3 regions of the Rhodobacter sp. CZR27 genome follow, and region 2 is predicted to be linked to each of the others. Evidence: riboswitches for the same ligand, from Rfam matches in the RefSeq annotation. Region 2 holds a riboswitch; each other region holds the start of a gene.
What was found. A riboswitch is a leader RNA that binds a small molecule or an ion and turns the genes downstream of it on or off. The one in region 2 is predicted to bind cobalamin.
Positions count from the first base shown of each region.

Region 1: it holds a riboswitch for cobalamin, as region 2 does, so the genes downstream of both, CK951_RS17325 (energy-coupling factor ABC transporter permease) here and bluB (5,6-dimethylbenzimidazole synthase) in region 2, are expected to answer to the same signal.
Region 3: it holds a riboswitch for cobalamin, as region 2 does, so the genes downstream of both, CK951_RS05680 (TonB-dependent siderophore receptor) here and bluB (5,6-dimethylbenzimidazole synthase) in region 2, are expected to answer to the same signal.

Region 1 is NZ_CP023549.1:240,632-246,069, forward strand. It holds gene CK951_RS17305 (diacylglycerol kinase) at 1-262, shown strand, start outside; gene CK951_RS17310 (HAMP domain-containing sensor histidine kinase) at 244-1,560, opposite strand; gene CK951_RS17315 (response regulator transcription factor) at 1,557-2,216, opposite strand; gene CK951_RS17320 (hypothetical protein) at 2,328-2,678, opposite strand; cobalamin riboswitch at 2,941-3,150, shown strand; gene CK951_RS17325 (energy-coupling factor ABC transporter permease) at 3,198-3,875, shown strand; gene CK951_RS17330 (cobyrinate a,c-diamide synthase) at 4,010-5,335, shown strand.
Region 2 is NZ_CP023549.1:80,826-86,263, reverse strand. It holds gene CK951_RS16585 (Rrf2 family transcriptional regulator) at 178-660, opposite strand; gene CK951_RS16580 (hypothetical protein) at 822-1,433, shown strand; gene bluB (5,6-dimethylbenzimidazole synthase) at 1,494-2,210, opposite strand; cobalamin riboswitch at 2,255-2,434, opposite strand; gene CK951_RS16570 (hypothetical protein) at 2,669-3,181, shown strand; gene CK951_RS16565 (FGGY-family carbohydrate kinase) at 3,198-4,832, opposite strand; gene CK951_RS16560 (SDR family oxidoreductase) at 4,860-5,438, opposite strand, start outside.
Region 3 is NZ_CP023548.1:1,122,469-1,127,906, forward strand. It holds gene CK951_RS05670 (cytochrome-c peroxidase) at 1-457, shown strand, start outside; gene CK951_RS05675 (GNAT family N-acetyltransferase) at 510-1,376, opposite strand; cobalamin riboswitch at 1,973-2,171, shown strand; gene CK951_RS05680 (TonB-dependent siderophore receptor) at 2,304-4,214, shown strand; gene CK951_RS05685 (ABC transporter substrate-binding protein) at 4,246-5,061, shown strand; gene CK951_RS05690 (iron ABC transporter permease) at 5,058-5,438, shown strand, end outside.

The sequences.
Region 1 (5,438 bases), 160 kb from region 2:
CCACGAGGGTCTCGCCGGGGCTGCCGGGCTGGCCCTGCTGCTCGGCACCCGCGCCGGGCCGGGCGAGATCGTCGTGGCCGTGCTCCTCTTCCTGATGCTCGTCGCGGTCGAGGCGCTGAACACCGCGATCGAGGTGATCGTCGATCATCTGTCGCCCGGCTGGGCCGAATTCGCGCGGGATGCCAAGGACCTGGGCTCGCTGGCCGTGCTCTGCCTGATCGCGGCGAACCTGGTCTTCCTCGGCTATGCCGTGCTGTCCTGAGGCGGAACGGCCCGCGCCTGAAATCCCCCGTCGCGCCCCGGAACGGGCGAGGCAAGGCGCAGCTGCCAGCCCGCGCCGTTCACGATGCCGCTGGCGATGGCAAGGCCCAGCCCGGACCCCTTGCCGTGGGTCCGGCCGCGCTCGAACCGGGTCGCCAGCCGTGACAGAATCCCGGCCGGGATCGGGCGGCAGTCGTTGGTGACGGCAAGGCCGTCGGGACCCAGCGTCACCTCCACCGGCCCGTCGCCATGGGCCAGAGCATTCTCGATCAGGTTGCGCGCGAGGATCGCGAAGGCGTCCGGATCGAGATGCGAGACGAGCGGGCCTGCCTCGAGGCGGATCCGCCACCCCTCGGGTGCGTGGCGGAAGTCCTCGACCACCATGTGGAGCAGGGGGGCAAGATCCCTCGCCTCGGGCGCCAGCACCCCCGCCCCCTCGGCGCGGGAGAGCTGCAGCAGCTTTTCGGAAAGCCGCGCCAGACGCTTAAGTTCGGCCTCCAGCCCCTCGGCCCGGGGCCGAAGCGACTCGGGCGCCTCGGCCACCAGCCGCTGGGTCTGGGCAAGGGCGGCTGCGACGGGCGTGCGCAACTCGTGCGCCGCATTGGCGGTGAAGCTGCGTTCGGCATCGAGGGCGCGGCCAAGGCGCGCCATCAGGCGATCCACGGCGTCCCGGATCGGCAGCAACTCGACCTGGAGCGACCTTGTGCCGAGCGGGCGCAGGTCGGTCTCGTCCCGCCCCTGCACCTCGCGCGAGAGGTCGCGCAACCGGGCCAGACCCACGCGGGTGCGCCAGGCCACCAGCGCAAGGGTGATGGGCAGGATCAGCAGGAGCGGCACCACGAAGGCGATCAGCGTCTCCTCCACCGCCTCGCGGCGGTTCTCCAGCGGCTCCGCAATCTCGATCGTCCACTGGCCGCTGGCATCCTGGGCCGAATAGATCCGGTGGTCCGGTCCGGTCCGGAACCCCGGCGGCAAGGGGTCCGCGAAGGTAACGGCCGAGGCCCCCTGCGACCAGAGCACCGTGGTGCCGGAGGCGTCGCGGATGACGAAGGTCAGGCCTTCCTCGTGATCACCCGCGCGCGCGACCGGCTCGGGCTCCACCGCGCTGGCCAGACGGTCGCCGGCCACCGCCAGCGGCAGCAGCCGCTCGGCCGTCTCCTGCAGCGCACTGTCGAACAGCTCGTCCAGTTCCTCGCGCATGTAGTGGATCGCCAGCAGCGTCGCCGCCGTCCAGAGCAGCACGATGCCGGCCGAAAGGCTGAGCGCGAGGTCGCGGCGCAGGCTGCGCGCCCGCCTCATCGCCGCACCAGCCGGTAGCCCAGCCCGCGCTGCGTCTCGATCCGGTCGCGGCCCAGCTTCTTGCGCAGCCGGCTGACATAGACCTCGATCGTGTTGCTCTCGACCTCGGCATCGAAGTTGTAGAGCGTCTCCTCGAGCTGCGCCTTGGACACGATCGAGTTCGGCCGGTGCAGCAGGGCGTCCAGGATCGCCCATTCCCGATGGCTGAGGACGACCGGGCCATCGGGTCCCTCGATGCTGCGCCCGGCGACATCGACCTCGAGCGGGCCGATCATCAGCCTCGGATTGGGGTTGCCGGCATAGCGCCGAGCCACGGCACCGATGCGCGCCGACAGTTCGGACAGGTCGAACGGCTTGACCATGTAGTCGTCGGCGCCGGCGTTCAGGCCCTCGATCCGCTCGGTAATGCGGTCGCGCGCGGTCAGGATGATCACCGGCATCCCCAGCCCGCGCGCCCGGAGCCGGCGCAGGAAGTCGATGCCGCTGCCGTCGGGCAGGGTCAGGTCAAGCAGCACGAGATCGAAGCTGGCCGTCTCGACCGAGGCAAGCGCATCCTCGACCGAGGCCACGAGATCGGCCGCATGGCCCTCGGCCGCAAGCTGGTCGCGGATCGCCCCGCCCAGCCCCGCGTCGTCCTCTACCAGTAGGATGCGCATCGGATCTCCGCCGGCCCTTGCCCTGCCCGCATCTTCCATGCGGTGCGGCGGGGGCAGGCGTCAAGCGCGGGGCGCGCGGCCCGGGACCCGTGGGCGCCCGGGCGCCGGCTTTCACTTCGAGGCCAGCGTGATCGGCAGCGCCTCGGCCGAGATCCGCACCGTCCCGCCCGTGCGGGCGAAGGTGTAGATGGTGCGCTGTTCGAACGGCAGCGAGAAGTGGACGGAGTCCCGATCCTCGAGCCGCATCTTCACCACCTGCGGCTCGGCCGAGGGCGAGCGGGCGCGGAAGGCCGCGGTCACCTCGATCCCGCCATCGGCCAGATCGGTGCGATAGGCCGCCATGTCGAGCGCGCCGGTGTGCAGGCTGCCCGCCTGCAGCGGCGCGGTCAGCGTGACCTCTTCGGCCGAGGCGGCGGCGGCCAGTGTCAGCGCGGCGAGGGATAGGGAGAGAATCGTTTTCATATCGGGACCTGTCCAGAACGGGAGGCGGCCGGATCGGCCGGATCATGTGTCGGCAAGGACCTAATGCTGCGGCGCAGCACTGTCCATGCGCGCGGCTGCAGTCCCGCTATGCAGCAGGCGGGATGATGGCGCACCACCGCTCCGCGCAAGCGCGGCGGCGACAGACGCGCGGCGCAACGCCCGCCGGGCGGGTGCTTGCGCAACAGGAGGGGCAGGTTCCGGCCGCGCGACATGCAGAAAGTTGACGCGGGTGCCGCGATCTGTCACGCCCTGCCCTGACGGTTCCCGACCGCCGCAAGGCCAAGGGATGAAAAGGGAACGCGGTGAGGGGGTGACAGCCCGAATCCGCGACTGCCCCCGCAACTGTGAGCGGCGAGCCGCCTCCGAAGACGCCACTGGCCGATGGCCGGGAAGGTTCGGGGAGGGCTGTGACCCGCGAGTCAGGAGACCTGCCGTCGCTTTCGCCGGGCAACCGGACCCACCCCATGCGCCGTCGGGGATGACGGCTAGGAGGACCACATGCATATCGAACCCGGTCTCGTGACCGGAGCAAAACTCGCCGTAGGCTATGCCACCGCGGTGACGGCCGGAGGCTACACGCTGAAGCTTGCCGCCGAGACCATCCGCGAGAAGGGCCTGGCCTCGCTCGCGGTGCGCAGCCTCATCGCCGCGGCCTGCGTCTTCACCTTCTTCCAGATCCTGCCGCATTACCCGGTGGGCGTGTCCGAGGTGCACTTCATCCTCGGCTCGACGCTGTTCCTGATCCTCGGGGCGGCGCCGGCCGCCTTCGGCCTGACCGCCGGCCTGCTCGTGCAGGGGCTGTTCTTCGCGCCCTTCGACCTGCCGCAATTCGGCATGAACATCACGACGCTTCTGGTTCCGCTCTTCGCGGTCAAGGCGCTGGCCGACCGGATCATCCCGGCGCACCGGCCCTATGTGGACCTCGACTACGGGCAGGCGCTGGCGCTTTCCACCGCCTATCAGGGCGGCGTGGTGGCCTGGGTCGCCTTCTGGGCCTTCCTCGGCCAGGGCTTCGGCGCCGCGAGCGTGGCTTCGGTCGCAACCTTCGGCAGCGCCTACATGCTGGTCGTCCTGATCGAGCCGCTGACCGACCTTGCGGTGCTGGCGGCGGCCAAGGCTGCGCGCGGCCGTATGCCGGCGGGCCTGTTCACGCCCCGCCTGCATCAGGCGGCCTGACGCCGGGGCGCGGGCGCGGCCGCCGGGCCGCGCCCGCCCTTCCCCGCAGGGGATTGACCCGCGCCACCCCCGCCGCTCCTTCTCGCAACCGACCGGATGGCCCGCCTGCCTCGGCCCGGCACGGAGACTTCATGATGCTGGAAGCTCACTCCCTGCCGCCGGGGCTGATGATCGGCGCTCCGGGCTCGGGCTCGGGCAAGACTACGGTGACGCTGGGGCTTCTGCGCGCCTTCCGAGACGAAGGCCTGGGCGTGCAGCCCTTCAAGAACGGACCCGACTACATCGACCCCGCCTTCCATCGCGTGGCGGCGGGACGCCCCTCGTTCAACCTCGACGGCTGGGCGATGTCGCCGGCGCTTCTGGCGGGCCTGGCCGCCGAGGCGGCAGGCGCGGATCTGGCCCTCGCCGAGGGCTCGATGGGCCTTTATGACGGCACTTCGGCGCCGGGTGTCACCGGGCGCGGCGCGGCGGCCGAGATCGCGGCCCGCTTCGGCTGGCCGGTGGTGCTGGTGCTGGATGCGGCCGGTCAGGCGCAATCGGCCGCGGCGACCGCGCTCGGCTTCGCGCGCCATCCCGACGCGCCGCCCTTCGCGGGCGTGATCCTCAACAACATCGCCTCGGCGCGGCACGAGGTGATGATCCGGCGCGAGATGGAGCGGCTCGGCCTGCCGGTGCTGGGCGCCCTGCCCCGCCGCCGTGACCTCGCGCTGCCCGAGCGTCACCTGGGACTGGTCCAGGCGGGCGAACATCCCGACCTCGAGGGCGCCATCCTGCGCTTTGCCGCGCTCCTGCGCGATCACGCCGATCTTGCGGCGATCCGTGCCGCGGCCCGCTCCACGACAACGACGGCGCCGGGACCGCTGCCGGGGCCGCCCGCGCAGCGCATCGCCCTGGCCTCGGATGCGGCCTTTTCCTTCACCTATCCGCATCTGCTGGAAGGCTGGCGCCGCGCCGGGGCCGAGATCCTGCCCTTCTCGCCGCTGGCCGACGAGGCGCCGCCGGAGGCCGATCTGGTCTGGCTGCCGGGCGGCTATCCCGAACTGCACGCCGGCCGGCTTGCCACGGCGGCACGGTTCCGCGCGGGCCTTCGGCGTCACGCGGAAACCGGGCCCGTTCACGGCGAATGCGGCGGCTACATGGTGCTGGGCGAGGCGCTGGTGGATGCGGCCGGCGTCCGGCATTCGATGACCGGGCTGCTCGGCCTCGTCACCAGCTTCGAGCGGCGGCGGCTGCATCTCGGCTACCGCTGTGCCGAGCTGCTGGCTCCGGTGCCGGGCCATGCCGCCGGCGCGCGACTGCGCGGCCACGAGTTCCACTATTCGTCAATCCTCGCCCAGCCGGACGAGCCGCTGGCCCGGGTGACCAACGCGGAAGGCGAGACGGTGCCCGAAACCGGCTCGCGCCGCGGCACGGTGACCGGCAGCTTCTTTCACCTGATCGCGCCGGAACCGGCGGCCTAGGTCTTCCGCCGACGCCGGGGAATCGCGGCCCTGCCCCGCCCGCCGGATGCGGGCCACAGCGCGGGAGGCCGGCGCTCCGGCATGCCGCGGCCCTTCGCACCGG
Region 2 (5,438 bases):
ATGATGGCGATACAGCCTGTTGCCGACCGTTCTTCAGGTTCCATGGGAACCGGAAGCGGGGAGGAGCATCCCGCTCATGCCAGTTCCGCCCGGTGTCGCAGGGCTGGGACTGGCCATCGACGGCGCGCCGACTGAGCCGGCAAGCAGACGGCGCTTAGCGTGAGCGGCAGCCTGCGCTCACTCGGGGCTGGCGCTGGAAGCGGCGGAAGTGGGGGCCGAGAGCAACTGCTCCGCCGCAGCCGGTGTGCCGACCAGATCCGCAAGCGTCAGCGAGTCGATCAGCACGAGGTAGGACCAGAACACCTCGGCGAAAAGCTTGCGGATCCGGCACGAAGCCTCGTCCTTGCAATCGTCGCAGGGCTGGTAGGACCGGCGCGAGAGGCAGGGCAACGGGGCGATCGGTCCGTCGATCATGCGCAGCAGATCGCTCAGCGGAATTCTGGCAGGATCCTTGATCAGCATGTAGCCGCCCGCCCGGCCCCGCATGCTGGCGATGAAGCCCGCATTGCGGATGTCGAGCAGGATGTGCTCGAGAAAGCGCTTGGGCGTGCCGGATCTTGCAGCGATATCCTCGATCCGCAGGGGGCGGCGCTCGCCGGCTCGCTCCTCGGCCAGCACCATCAGCGCCTTCAGCGCGTATTTCATCTTTTGCGTGATCATCGGACCAGCCTAGAGACGCATCCCCCTCAAGGCAAGCGGCACGACCTGAACGCCGTGCAGGCATTGGCTTTTCGCGCGAACCACCACGCGGCTCCGGCGCCGGGTCTTGATCGCCCGGGGCCGCTGCGGTTGACTGGCGAGGGCGGGATGCGGAGGGCGGCATGCATCGGCAGAACCGGGTCGATCCCTTCGGCGGGCTGCAGGCGGTGGCCGCTCGCGGCAGCCTCATGGGGAACCGCGGCATCCTGCACGACCCGACCGGAGGCATCCGGCGCACCCACGCCCACCGGAGCTGGGTGACCTGCCGCCTCGACTTCCGCGGCCGCAAGCAACAGGTCATGGCGCCCGGGGCCTACACACAGCTGTTCTTTCTCGACGAGGCCACGGCATTTGCCGCTGGCCACCGTCCCTGCGGCGAGTGCCGGCGCGACCGCTACCGGGACTTCTGCGCGGCCTGGTGTGCCGTTCATGGCGACGCCGAACCGGGCCGGTCGCTGCCGCAGACCATCGACCGCCAACTCCATCAGGCACGGATCGGCCGGAACGGGGTCAAGATCACCTTCGCGGCCCGGCCGGGGGAGCTTCCCGAGGGCACGATCTTCGCAGCCGCAGGCAGGCCGGTGCTCGTCTGGAACGACAGCCTGTTCGACTGGTCCTTCGACGGCTACACGCGCCGCAGGTCGCCCGTGCCGCCGGAGGTCGATGTTCTCACGCCCGCCCCGATCGTCGCGCTGCTCCGCCGCGGCTGGTTGCCCGGGGCCGCGCCGGAGTGACCGGGAGGAAGCGCGCAGCCAACCGGAGCGGGCGGCGCCCGCCCGCTCCGGTCGCGGCCGTCAGCCGAGGCTGCCGGCCTTCGCGTCGTCCCAGCCTTCGTCCATCAGCAGCGCGTCCAGATCGAGCCGCTGGCGCCACCCCTTCAGCGCAAGCTCGGGCGCGGTGTAGAAGCGGTCCACATGGCCGATGCAGAGATAGGCCACGATGCGCACCCGCTCGGGGATGTTCAGCAGGCTGCGCAACTCCTCCTCGCGGTAGATGCTGACCCAGCCGACGCCGAGGCCTTCGGCGCGGGCGGCCAGCCACAGGTTCTGCACCGCGCAGACCGTGGAATAGAGATCCATCTCGGCGTTGTGCGTCCGGCCCAGCACCACCGGGCCGCAGCGGTCGCGGTCGCAGGTGACGACGATGTTCAGCGGCGCCTTGCGGATCCCCTCCAGCTTCAGCGACCGGTAGGTGTCGCGCTTTTCGGTGGGGAAAAGTTCCGCGGCCTCGGCATTGGCGCGCAGGAAGGCCGCGTGCACGGCCGCGCGACGCTCGGCATCGCGGATCAGGATGAAGTTCCAGGGCTGCATGAAGCCGACCGAGGGCGCGAGATGCGCGGCCTCGAGCACCCGGCGCAACATCGCAGGATCGATCGGATCGGGCAGGAACTCGTCGCGCACGTCGCGGCGCTCGGCGATGATGTCGTAGAGCGCCTGCCGCTCGGCATCGCCGAAGCGGCGGGCGGGAAGGGGTTGAACCCCGGCGGTGGGGTCGGAAGAAGAGGGCGGCATGATGTCCGGGCCTTTCGCATGACGATCCCGCCGCCGTCCACGCGGCAGGAACTTCTTCGCCGGGCCGGTCTTCTGGCTTCGGTTCACCTGCCCACAAGCGCCTTCCCGGTTGCCCGGTGGCATGGTGCCTGCGGCATCCCCGTCACAGCGGCGGGCCCGCGCCGGAATTACACCGGCTTCCCGATTCTCCGCCTCTCGGCGGCACCCGGCGGAAGAAAGGCAGATCAGATCGGACCGGCGAAGGCAATCCGCTGACGTTGCGCGGCTGACCGCGGCTTGGCCGGTCGCGCGGACCGGGCGCCGAATTGATGGGCAAAGCCTGCCGCCTTCCTGCATCGCCTGCGGCGAAATGCCCGAAGATCTTGGCGCCACCCCCTGCAACAGCGATCTCTGAGGGGCTATAGTCCGGGCGGGCGATCCCGCCATGCGCCCGGCTGCCAGAGTGACGAGGGTTCGTGATGCAGAGTGAGGCCGTGACAGACCTGCACCCCCGGCCCGGGATGCCCGGAGGTGGGAGGCCGCAGCCCCCGCATCCGATGGTGCCCCCGCCGCCCGCGCATTGGCTGACCGAGGATGAGGTGCCACCGGCCCAGACCGTGGCCCTCCGGCTGGCCGCCTATCTGGCCGAGGGCCTGGCCCGCTACCGCGCGCAGGTCTGTCTGGCCGCCGATGCGCCCGCGACGCTGCCGATGGACCGGATGACGATCACCATCGCGCCCACGGCCGAGCGCGAACTGCATCTCGTGCTGTTCCTGCCCGGGCAGGATTCGCTGCGACTGGACCTGATCGACCTCGGCATCTACCGCCTGCTCGGATCGGGTCTGCCGATGCCCGAGGGCGGCCTGCGCCTGATCCCGATTCCCGCCTTCTCGCGGGTGCAGGCGGCGGGGCCGTTCCTGCGCAAGGACGTGGTCTACCGGATCGCGCCGCTCGACGGTCCCTGGCCCGAAGGCGAGGCGATGGGCGGCTGAGGCGCCGCCCGCGAGCCTAGTCCCGGGCCGCCCGCGCCGCGGCCTGAAGCGCCAGAAAGGCCGCATGCCGGCGGTCGTGCAGGGCCGCAAGCTCGCCGCCGACCGGCTCGTAGACCTGAGCCGTCCGCGACATGCGCTGCATGGCGACCCTCATGTCGGGTGCCAGCCCGGCGGCCACCGCACCAAGGATCGCCGAGCCGAGCAGCACCGGTTCGGCCTCGGCGCTCGCGACCACTGGCTTTCCGGTCACGTCGGCGATCAGCTGGCGCACAACGTCAAGCTGTCCCGCCCCGCCGCTGATCGCGATGCGCTCGATGCCGGCGCCTGCCTTCTCCTGCGTCTCGAGGATCTGGCGCAGGCCATGTGCGATGCCGCAGATCCCCGCCACGTAGAGCGCGACGAGGCTTTCCAGGTCCCGCTCCATCCCGAGGCCCGCGATCACGGCGCGGGCGTGGGGATCCGCGAAGGGCGCGCGGTTGCCGAGGAACTCGGGCACGACGTGCAGCCCTGCTGCGCGGGTGACGACATGCGAGAGCGACTCGAGCCCCTCCGCCGCCTGCGTCGCGAGGAAGACCGGCAACGGCTGGCCGGCCGCCCTTGCCGCCCGCGCAGCCTCTGCCGCGGCGGGATGGAACGACAGCAGTTGCTCGATAGCGGCGCCCGCGGCGGACTGGCCGCCCTCGTTCAGCCACATGCCGGGGACCATGGCCGACTGGTAGGGGCCCCAGACGCCGGGAACGAACACCGGCTCGCGCGTCGTGGTCATCGTGCAGGAGGAGGTGCCGAAGACATAGGCGAGGTCGCGCTCGGGCGTGCCCTCGGCGCCCACCGTTCCGATGCCGCCGGCATGGGCGTCGATCAGCCCCGCGCCGACCGGCGTGCCGGTGACAAGACCCAGGTCCGCCGCGGCCTGCGGCGTGAGCCCGGTGCCGAGCGGCGTTCCCGGCTCCACCACACGCGCTCCGATGCGCGAGAACTCCTCGTCGGCCAGCACGCCCAGACCCACCTGCCGGAAATAGTCCGGATCCCAGCGGCGTTCATGCGCAAGATACGTCCACTTGCAGGTAACGGTGCAGGTCGAGCGCGCCAGATCCCCCGTCGCCCGCCAGCCAAGGTAATCGGCCAGGTCGAAGAATTGCCATGCCGCATCGAAGATTGCAGGCCGATGTTCACGCAACCACAGAAGTTTCGGCGTCTCCATCTCGGGCGAGATGCGCCCGCCGACATAGCGCAGCACCGGATGGCCCATCGCATTGATCCGCTCGGCCTGATCGACGGCGCGGTGATCCATCCAGACGATGATGTTGCGCTCGGCGTCCTCGCTGGGACCGACGGGCAGGGGCGCCCCGCCTTCACCCACGACCACCAGCGAGCAGGTGGCGTCGAAGCCGACGCCTGCCACCGCCTCGGGCGCAAGGCCGGCCTCGGCCAGCGCGGCGCGGGTGGCGGTGCAGACGGCGCGCCAGATCTCGTTGCCGGACTGCTCGACGATGTGGCCGGCCTCGCGCCAAAGGCCGATGTCGCATTTCGCCGAGGCGACCATCCGGCCCGTGAGGTCGAAGAGGCCCGCGCGCGCACTGCCCGTGCCGACGTCGATGCCGAGGAGAACCCGGTCCGCTGCGGCGGCCGGTCGGGAAGTCTCAGGGGTCATGGAATACCTCCGCGAAAGGGCGGCGCGTCAAAGATCGACGCTGTTGGGCAGGATGACGAGGTCGCGGACCACCACGCCGCGCGGGCGCGACAGCATGAAGAGCACCGCCTCGGCCACCTCCTTCGGCTGCATGAGCGAGCCGTTGGCCAGCGCCTCCTCCATCTTGGCCTTCGGCCAGTCGTCGAGGAGCGCGGTCACCACCGGGCCGGGCAGGACCGAGCCGACGCGCACCCCGTGCGGCGCGACCTGCCGGCGGGTCGAGTGGACGAAGGCCTGAACCGCGAACTTCGAGGCTGTGTAGATCGGCTCCCACACCACCGGGACGACACCGGCGACCGAGCTGGTGAACAGGATGTCGCCGGTCTTGCGCTCGATCATGTAGGGCAGGACGGCGTGGACCGAGCGGAAGGCCGCGTTGATGTTCAGGTTCAGCATCCGGTCCCAGGCATCCGGGTCGCCCTCGGCCACCGGCCCGCCGATATAGGCGCCGGCATTGGCGTGGAAGATGTCGAGCGAGCCCGCCAGCTCAAGGATCCGCGGCAGCATCCCCGAGACCTGCGGCCCGTCGAGCAGATCGACCACCAGCGGAAGGGCGCGCGGGCCGAT
Region 3 (5,438 bases), on a different replicon from region 2:
CGACGCGGCATTGGAAGAGGATGCGAAGGCCGGGCTCGCGCTCTTCATCGACAAGGGCTGCTCGTCCTGCCACTCGGGCGTGAACGTGGGCGGCCACGGCTACTATCCGTTCGGCCTGATCGAGAAACCCGGCGCGGACATCCTGCCGGCGGGCGACAAGGGCCGCTTCTCGGTCACCGAAACGGCCGATGACGAATATGTCTTCCGTGCCGCGCCGCTGCGCAACGTGGCGCTGACCGCGCCCTATTTCCACTCCGGCAAGGTCTGGGACCTGCGGACGGCCGTCGAGGTCATGGCGGAAAGCCAGCTTGGCCAGCAGATGACAGACCAGGAAGTGGGGCAGGTGGTGGCCTTCCTCGAAACCCTGACCGGCACGCTGCCGGCCGTGACCATCCCGGCCCTGCCGCCGGAAACCGAAACCACGCCGCGTCCGACGGCCGAGGTGAAGGTGCAATGATCTGGGCGATCGGGGCGGCCGCAAGGGCCGCCCCCTTCCCCTTGCGGGCCGGTCAGCGGCGGAATCTGCCGAGCGTCCGTCCGAGCCGGTCCACCAGCCGGTAAGGCAGCGTATTGCGGCACACCACGTAGCGCGGCCGGGTGACGCCGCCGAAGCCGGTGAAGAACACCCGGTTCCCGCGGGTGTAGAGCCCGTCGAAGTCGAAGATGAGCCCCATGCCGGAGGCATGACGGATCGCCTCCCAGATCAGCAGGGCGGTTGCCCCATGATCCTGCCCCCTGTCGCGCGTGCTGAGCAGGTAGTAGCAGGTCGTCGCATCCCAGGCACAGAAGATCGCGGCCGAGATCGACCCGTCCGCGGCCCGGGCGCAGAGGATCCGTCCACGCCCCCGATCCACCGCCGCGGTGCAGATCCTCGTGATGCCCTCGGCGTCGTAGTAGGAGTCGTGACCGGCCTTCTCGATGTTGGCCTCGTAGAAGGCCGCGAATTCCGCGGGGCTGATCCGGTCCGAGGCAGTATAGCGCTCCTGCGCGCGCCGGATGATGTTGCGCGTCTTGTCGCGCATCTCGCTCCAGATCCGCTGTTCCGGGGCGGGGGCGATCTCGAAGGTGAAGTTCACCAGGGTGTGCAGCCCCGCCTCGGCGAAGACCATCACGTCGGTGATGCCCCGGTGCATCCGCTGGTAGAAGTTGTCGACACTCGGGATCTGTTCGTAAAGCTCGCGCACGATCTGCGCGTGCTTCAGCGCCCGGTTGCAGGGGGCGCCGCTGCCCTCGTCGACCGCCGGCCCCAGGAAATGCACGAAGTCCGGCATCTCGCAGGTGGTCAGGCCGAAGGCGCGCTTCGAGATCAGGTAAGGGAAGCGTCCCAAAAGCTTGCCGCCCGCGCTGACGGTCGCCTCGCTCCACTGTCCCGGCACCGCGGCATCAAGCCACCAGGATTCGTGAAAGATTGTCGGATTGAGGAGGTTCGTTCCGGGCTCACTGCACCGCGACGGGGGTGCCGAAGCCGGATCGTCGGAAGAGAGGGCTGCACTGGTTACAAGTCTGGCGTTGCGTGACTTCAGGACGCTGAGATCCATGTACCGTTCCCGACCAAATACTTCAATGAAAGTGCCTGTGCATCGAATACCATAACAGCGAAACGCCCGACAACAGGAACTGCCCCTCAAATCACTGTAAAAGGCCGGCTTTGACGGCATACCCGAAACCTTGGGTTGAGCAGCGCAACCGGGGGTGGTTGCGGCGCGCGCCCGGCGCGCGGCGCCTCGCGCGACAGTCCACGCCAGGGGCCTAAACCCACGGTCGAGTCGCCCGCCTTGGCCCGCGGCCTCTGCCGCCCGCCCTCGGCCGTGCCGACCGAGGTGGCCGGCTGCTCCGCCAGGCGCCGGGCGCCGCGCATGGGGCGGCTTTGGGCCTCCGGTTGTCGCGACGGGTCGCGGACCTCTCGCCCCTGCGCCGATTGACGCGTGGCAAGCCAGCTTGCAGCGGCCACTTGACAGGGGCGATGCTTGTCCTATTGAGAAGGCGCTTCGGTTCCGGCGCAATGACCGGATGAAAAGGGAACGCGGTCCGGCCACACGGCCAAGTCCGCGGCTGCCCCCGCAACTGTAGGCGGCGAGCGACGGCCGATCATGCCACTGGGTCATCCCGGGAAGGCCGGTCCGAGCGGTGACCCGTGAGTCAGGAGACCTGCCGAAGAGTTCACCCATCCCGTGGCGCGGGGCGCGCCGAGGGAGGCGGGCCATCCGCTTCAGGTGACGCTTTCACCGTCGGCGGAGGGGCGATCCCTTTCCAAGGACATCCAGGGACGAACTCCGGGTCGCCACCCGGACGGAGAGGGAAAGATGAAGACCACAGCCGTATCCCTTCTGGCGCTGCTGGCCGCCATGCCGCTGCAGGCACAGGACATCGCACTGGACGAGATCGTGGTCTCGGCCAACATCGCGCCGATCGAGGCCTCGCGGACGGGCGCCTCGGTCGAGACACTTTCGGCCGAGGACCTGAAGCAGAGCGGCGCGATGCCCCTGGGCCGGGCGCTTGCGACGCTTCCTACGCTGTCTTATTCGGACACCGGGCCAATCGGATCTTCTGCGTCGCTTCGCTTGCGCGGCCTGCCCGGCGCCTACATCAAGGTGCTCGTCGATGGCATCGACGTCTCGGACCCGGCTCAGACACAGAGCCAGTTCGATTTCGGCACGCTCGGCACGGCGGACGTGTCGCGGGTCGAGGTGCTGGGTGGGTCACAATCGGCCCAGTATGGCAGCACGGCGGTTGCGGGTGTCATCAGCGTCACGACCAAACGACCTGAACAGGAAGGCATCTCCCAATCGGTCGCCCTGGAGGCGGGCAGCTATGAGACCCTGTCCGGGTCCTACACCCTTTCGTCGCGGGGCGACCGGCATGAAGTCTCGGTCACCGCTTCACGCGTACATAGCGAAGGCTTTTCGGCCGGTGACGACAGCGCCGGAAACCGCGAAGACGACGGGTTCGATTCCGAGCGGCTGTCCTTTTCCGCTTCGTATGACGTAACCGACGTGTTGAGCGTCGGGGCTTCGGGCTTCTATCAGCACGCCGACTCGCAGATCGATGAGTGTTGCGAAGTCGATGGCGATTTCCATGATGGCGTCACCCCCGACGACGATCATTCCCTGCTGCACACCCGCGGTGGGCGGATCTTCGCCACACTGACCGGTGACCAGCTGACACAAACCCTCTCGATCTACCGGTTCGAGAACGAACGGACGACGGAAGGCACGGAACGCAACTTCTTCGGTCCCGATCCCTCCCCCTACGAATGGTCCTATGACGGGACGCGTACGGTGATGGACTACCGCGCGAGCTATCTGCCGACCGACAGTTTGACGCTGGGGTTCGGCGCCACACATGCGCGCGAGGATCTCTTCAGTGCCACCTCAGACCAGTGGACCCTGCCAGGCACGGACAGCGGGGAACGTGAGATAGACGGCCTGTTCGGAGAGGCGACGCTGGCACTGACGCCGGCACTGGATGTCACGCTGGCCGCGCGCCACGACGACTATTCCGACTTTGGCGGCCACACCACCGCCCGCCTCGCCGCTGCCTGGCGCCTGGATGATACGTTGCTGCTGCGCGCCTCGGCCGGGTCCGGCTTCGTGGCGCCCTCGCTCTATCAGCTCTACTCCACGCAATATGGAAACGAGGACCTCGGACCAGAGCGTAGCAGGTCTGTGGATCTCGGTCTGGAGAAGACCTTCGGCAACGGCGCCGAGGTCAAGGCTACGCTGTTCCACCAGCAAGTCGAGGATCTGATCAAGTTCGTTACGCTCACCACCTTTCCAGCCTATACCGGCGAATATCAAACCGCCGACGGCACCTCGCGCTCCTCAGGGATTGCGCTGTCGGGTTCGGTTCCGCTGAATGATCGTCTGCAACTGAGTGGGGTAGTGACCTATACCCGTACCAGCGATCCGGACGGCGAGGCACTTCCGCGCGTTCCGGAAACCGATCTGCGGCTTGGTCTGGATGCTGACTTGACGGACCGGCTTGATGCCGGCATTGCGCTCCACGCCGTTCGCAATCTATACGATGAGCGCGCGAACAGCCTGATCGCCATGCCCGACTACGAGACCGTCGAGGCGACGGTCGAGTTTGATCTCGGGCAGGACGCGCAGGTCTACCTGCGGGCTGACAACCTGCTCGACGAGGACTATCAGGTAGTCAAGGGCTTCGGCACATCGGGCAGGGCGTTCTATGTCGGCTTGCGAAAGAGCTTTTAAGGCCGTTCTCGCGGTAGTCTCGGCCCTGTCGATGGTTGCCTCAGCCGCCGTGGCCGAGGCGCCGCGGCGGGTCGTGTCCGTCAACCTCTGCACCGACCAGCTGGCGATGATGCTGGCGGCGCCCGGCCAGCTGGTCTCGGTCTCGCATCTCGCCTCAGAGCCGCAGACCTCGGCCATGGTCGAGGAGGCCCGGGCCTATCCCGCCAACATGGGTCAGGCCGAGCAGGTGTTCCTGATGCGGCCGGATCTCGTGCTGGCCGGCACCTTCACCGCGCGGGCCAGTGTCGATCTGCTGCGCCGGCTCGGCGTCGAGGTAATCGAGCTGCCGCCGGCGACGACGCTCGACGACGTGGCGGGCCACCTGCGCATAGTGGGCCGGGCGCTCGGCCGCGAGGCCGAGGCCGAGGAACTGGCCGCCGAGTTCGAGGCCGGCCTCGACCGGCTGAGGATCGAGGCGCCGCCGGCGCGCGCCGCGATGTATTATCCTTCGGGCTACACCACCGGCTCGGGCACGCTGGCCGACTCGGTCCTGCGGCACACGGGGTTCTCCAACATCGCGGCCGAGCTTGGCCTGGATGGCGGCGGCAACCTGCCGCTCGAGCGGCTGGTGATGGCGCAGCCTGAGGTGATCGTGACCTCGACGCCCTATCCCGGCGCCTCGCGGGCCGAGGAGATCCTTGTCCATCCGGCGCTGAAGGCCGTCCAGGACCGGGCCGGCTCTGCCGAGGTGACGGATGCAGACTGGATCTGCGGCACGCCCCATGTGCTGCGCGCGGTGCGCGGCATGGCCGAGGCGCGCGAGGCGCTGGCGGCCCTGCGCCTGACCATGCTGGATGGCGCACGGTGAGATATCCCGTGCTTCTCGTAGCCCTTTCAGGGCTCGTGGTGCTGCTCTTCGCGGCATCGCTGCTGGTGGGGCCGGCGGCGCTCGGCCTTGCGGATTCGCTCTCGGCGCTTGTCACCGGGCAGGGCGAGGCGGTGGTTCTGGTGATGCGCGAGATCCGTCTGCCGCGGGCGCTGCTGGGGCTGATGGTTGGCGCGGTCCTCGGGCTGTCGGGCGCCGCGATGCAGGGCTATCTGCGAAATCCGCTGGCGGAGCCGGGACTTGTCGGCGTTTCTTCATCGGCAGCACTCGGGGCGGTGATCGCGTTGCAGACCGGGCTTGCTGCTGCGTTCACGCTGGCGCTGCCGGTGGCCGCGCTGGCGGGGGCGGGGCTTTCGGTG